Regions from separate parts of the Clostridium sp. DJ247 genome, predicted to be linked through region 2. Evidence: riboswitches for the same ligand, from Rfam matches in the RefSeq annotation. Region 2 holds a riboswitch; the other holds the start of a gene.
What was found. Region 2 has a riboswitch for ZMP and ZTP ahead of HGI79_RS16265 (pyruvate formate lyase family protein). Riboswitches for the same ligand answer to the same signal wherever they lie in the genome.
Positions count from the first base shown of each region.

Region 1 (2,499 bases), on a different contig from region 2:
TAAATATCTTTAATATATATATTAGAAGGATACAAATGAAAAAGATTGAAGAACTAGAAAAAAAGCCGATTGTGAAATTGCTTGTACAATACTCAATTCCCGCGGTACTCAGTTTATTGGTCAATTCTCTTTATATCGTTGTCCACCGGATTTTTAACGGTTACTGCTCCAAATCCATTTTCAATTAATATTAAAATAGATATAAAGTAAAATGAACAAAATTGTCCTAACGGGCAATTTTGTTATTTCATTACAATTTCATATTTCAAAAATGTTAACTTATAACTTGATTATTTACCGTAAATGTTATTTTAATTTAATGATGAAATAATCTTAAACCAGAGTAGGTCATAACCATACCATATTCATTACATGCTTCTATTACAATATCATCTCTTAATGAACCACCTGGTTGAACAATAAACTTTACTCCACTTTGAGCAGCTCTATCAATATTATCACGGAATGGAAAGAATGCATCTGAACCTAGTGAGACTCCATTCAAAGTTAAAAGCCATTTTCTCTTTTCTTCTATAGTTAATTGAGTTGGTATTTCTTCAAAAATATCACTCCAGCTTTCTTTTTCAATTTCAGTTACATCGTCTCTTAAAAACTGATCTATAGCATTATCAATATTAGGCTGTGATATACCTTCTTTAAAACGTAAGTTAAGTACAGTAGGATGCTGTCTTAAATACCATATATCTGCCTTTGATCCTGCAAGTCTTGTACAGTGAATACGAGATTGTTGTCCTGCTCCACACCCAATAACCTGACCACCAAAAGCATAACATACTGAATTTGATTGAGTATATTTAAGAGTAATCATAGCTATAATTAAATCTCTTTTTGCTTCTTCCGGAATTTCTCTGTTATTTGTTACTATATTATTCAACATATCATAATTAACTAAGATATTATTTCTATTTTGCTCAAATGTAATTCCATAAACATCTCTACTTTCGAGATCTTCTGGTTCATAGTTAAAATCCATTTCAATTATACAGTAGTTACCTTTCTTCTTATTCTTTAATAACTGTAATGCTTCATCAGTGTATCCTGGAGCAATTATCCCATCTGAAACAGATCTGCTCAAAATTGTTGCTGTAGGTAAATCAACGATATCACTTATAGCAACCCAATCACCAAAAGATGAAATTCTATCTGTACCTCTTGCTCTTGCATAAGCAGAAGCCACAGGAGATAACTCAATGTCTTGAACAAAATATGATTTTTTCAAATCATTACTTAATGTAACCCCTACTGCTGCCCCTGCTGGACTAACATGTTTGAAAGAAGCAGCAGCCGGTAAATTTAATGCTAATTTTAACTCTTTAACTAATTGCCAAGAATTAAAAGCATCTAAAAAATTAATATATCCTGGAGTTCCATTTAATATCTTAAATGGCACTTTTCCTTGCTTTGGATAAATTTTAGCTGTTTTTTGATGTGGATTACATCCATACCTTAGAATAAACTCTCTCATTAATAATACCTCCATAATTATGTTTTAAAAACAAAAAACGCCTGGATAAATATTATTTTACCCAGACGGTCGATACTTTTCTTAAATCATGCTTCCTATGGTTAATTCCATTTCCGCCAGTTGCATAATTTTTTTAGTTGCCCAAGCAACTAGAATTATATACTATAGGATGTTCCAACACCCTATTCTTGTTTCTTTATTACTCAATTTATATTATATCATAATTTATCTAAAATGAGCGTATCAAATTCTGAACTAAATTAAAATTAATCACCGTTTATGATATGGTTTACTGTAATAGATATAACAAGTATTCATGATAAAAAGTGGTAGTTAACTTAAATAACTACCACTTTAAATTTATAAATATATTAGATTTTACAAATGTCATTTGCAATATCTTCTATTTCACTATCATTATCAATTAACTGTATTATTTTTTGATAGCTAGCACGAATAGTGGGAAGCTCATCTAAGTTTACAATATCGGAAGCAGAGAAAAAATTTAATTGCTTAAGTCTTTCTTCTGTCTGAAAAATCTTATCACAAAGTGCTAAAATATTTTGATCCCATGGTTTTAAAATACATGTTTTAGCAATATTTCTTTTAATTGCATTAAATACTATTGGATCTTCTTCTTTTTCACCTAATATTACTCTTACAATGTTAGGGAATTTTTCTTTTATTTTTAGCAAAAGACTTTTTCCATCTGGCATAATCATTTTAAAATCAGCAAATATCATATCTATGTTTTCATTTTGCAATAATTGAAGGGCATCTTATGCATTAGCAGCAGTAATTACATCGTAATTCTTTTTTAAAACTGATGCAGCTTTTTCTATTTCAAAAACATCTTTATCAATTAATAGGATTTTACTAAACAAGCCTATCTCCTCCACTAAAGAAATACTATTATAGATATTGTTTTAAGTCTTAACAATCACTGATATGTTAATTATATATTAGATATACCAATATGTCCAACTATTACACTCTAAGTGGGTCTTGAAAGT
Region 1 is NZ_JABAIW010000003.1:93,646-96,144, reverse strand. Features, by position in the region: gene HGI79_RS02255 (phosphoribosylaminoimidazolecarboxamide formyltransferase) at 317-1,486, opposite strand; ZMP/ZTP riboswitch at 1,539-1,620, opposite strand; partial or broken gene HGI79_RS02250 (response regulator) at 1,858-2,253, opposite strand.
Region 1: it holds a riboswitch for ZMP and ZTP, as region 2 does, so the genes downstream of both, HGI79_RS02255 (phosphoribosylaminoimidazolecarboxamide formyltransferase) here and HGI79_RS16265 (pyruvate formate lyase family protein) in region 2, are expected to answer to the same signal.

Region 2 (2,499 bases):
AACAAGTCTTAGTTTTATAACAAACTGATCTATTATTTCCTGAGCTTCTTCTTCTGTTATAACTCCGTTTACTAAATCTCTTTCGATGTATACATCTAAGAAAGTTGTAGTTCTTCCAAGAGACATAGCTGCTCCGTTATTTTCTTTTACTCCAGCTAAATATCCAAAGTATAAGAACTGTACTGCTTCTATTGCATTTTCTGCTGGGTTTGATATATCATAGCCATAAGATTTAGCCATTTCCTTTATTTCTTTCATGGCTCTAATCTGCATAGACACTTCTTCTCTGATTCTTATAGTCTCATCTGCTGATCCTGTTAACTCTGCTAAGTCTTTTTTCTTCTGCTCTATTAAATAATCCATTCCATAAAGAGCTATTCTTCTGTAGTCACCTATTATTCTTCCTCTACCATAAGCATCTGGCAGACCTGTTAAAAGACCTACAGTTCTAGCCTTTCTTGTACCTTCTGTGTAAGCATCAAAAACTCCTTCATTGTGAGTTTTTCTATATTTCTTAAAATTCTTTGCTATATCTTCATCCATCTTAAAGCCATATGCTTCAAGTGACTGTTCTACCATTCTGAAACCGCCAAAAGGATTCATTATTCTCTTTAGTGGAGCATCAGTTTGAAATCCTACTATAGTTTCATTTTCTCTATCTATATATCCTGGTTTAAAATTATTAATACCTGAAACTTCATTTGTTTCTACATCAATAATACCTTTTTTAATTTCTTCTATAATAAGTGCTTCTGCTTTGTCCCAAACCTTTTTTGTTTTTTCTGTTGGAGCTGCTAAAAAGCTTTTATCTCCTTCATATAAACTATAATTCTTTTGTATAAAGTCTCTTACATCTATTTCTTCTGTCCATTTTCCTTCTCTAAAACCATTCCAAGCCTTTGTACTCATAAAATATACCTCCTCAATATAAAGTGAAACTTTAATCAGATGGGGTTTTGACCCCATCTGATTCTTAGTTGAACGAATCCAGGGACGTAGCCGCTCTTTACTCCCAATTTGTAGAAGCTGGGAGTATTAGAGCGGGTAGTCATCGGATAAAAATTTAAAACCATTTATAGGAAACTCCAAAAAGCATAAGACCGCCTAGACTTTTAGCCCAGGCGGTCGGCAATTCTTACATACAGTCACACTCCCTGTGGTAAACTCCACTTCCGCCAGTTATGTGACATAATCTTTACCTAAATTATAAAAATTATTAATTAAAAATTTACATTTATATTTTATATAATAAATACAAACCTTATCTTTGTCAATATGTTTATCATAAATAATTTAAGCTTACTGCCTTTCAATACCACACATAGATTTTTTCTAAGTACATAACCTATTTTTAAAGCACTTTGAAATATGTAGATATAAAAACCAGTAGTAAAAAAAATTATTTATTATAAAAGAAGAATATAGTAAACAAGGTGGTGAGTATATGATAGAAGAACATTTATCAGACATTATAAAAGTTCAAGAAACCCATAGTCAAACTGAAGCAAATGATCTGCTTAGACAAGGCTGGAAACTTTTAAACATTTATACCACAACCTTCTCATACGAACCTAACGATCAAGCTACTATATATGTCTTAGGCAAAACTGATGATAGATAAGTTGTAGGTATATGCTAGGTTTCAGATACGAACCCCAAAATTAGGCTTCATATAATTCAATAGGAAGATCATCAGGGTCACTAAAGAATGTGAATTTTTTACCTGTATTTTCATCAACTCTAATAGGTTCTACATTTATATTCTTAGATAAAAGTTCTTCAACCGCTTCTTCTATATTGGTTACTTCAAAAGCTAAATGTCTTAAGCCTCTAGCTTCTGGATAGCTTGGTCTTTCTGGTGGATTAATGAAGGAAAACAATTCGATTATATATTGATCTCCCACCTTCAAGTCCAGTTTATATGAACTTCTTTCTTCTCTATATATTTCTCTAACTATGTCTAACCCAAGTATGTTAACATAAAAGTTTTTAGATTTTTCATAATCTGAACATATTATAGCAATATGATGAACTCTATTTAATTTCATAATATACTTTATCATCCTTTCCAATTTAATTTTATAAGCAGAATTTCAGCTACATGGGCAACTTGTTAATGATCATTATGTAAATTACTGATTATCACCAGCATGTATACACGTTAAAATATCATTTAAGCATTTAACCTCTGTATGAAACGTAGAAGTTGTTATCTCATTGATACCAATTTCTATTATAACTCACACCCATATATAAAAATAGTATAAATTTACACATATATTTCATAATATACAACATTATTAGTAACTTAAAGTGTTTATGTATAATATTATAATTATTAGAGTTTATTTATATATAGATACCCACAGCTTAAATTTAACTTATACGCAGGGATATATTGCTAATGTTGAAGTCACATTTAAATATGTTTTTATTAGTCTTAGCGAAAATTTGATAAAAATCTTAGAACTTTTGATATGGTTAAAAGCCTAAATGGCT
Region 2 is NZ_JABAIW010000043.1:42,547-45,045, reverse strand. Features, by position in the region: partial or broken gene HGI79_RS16265 (pyruvate formate lyase family protein) at 1-909, opposite strand, end outside; ZMP/ZTP riboswitch at 1,109-1,193, opposite strand; gene HGI79_RS16260 (hypothetical protein) at 1,445-1,621, shown strand; gene HGI79_RS16255 (VOC family protein) at 1,662-2,048, opposite strand.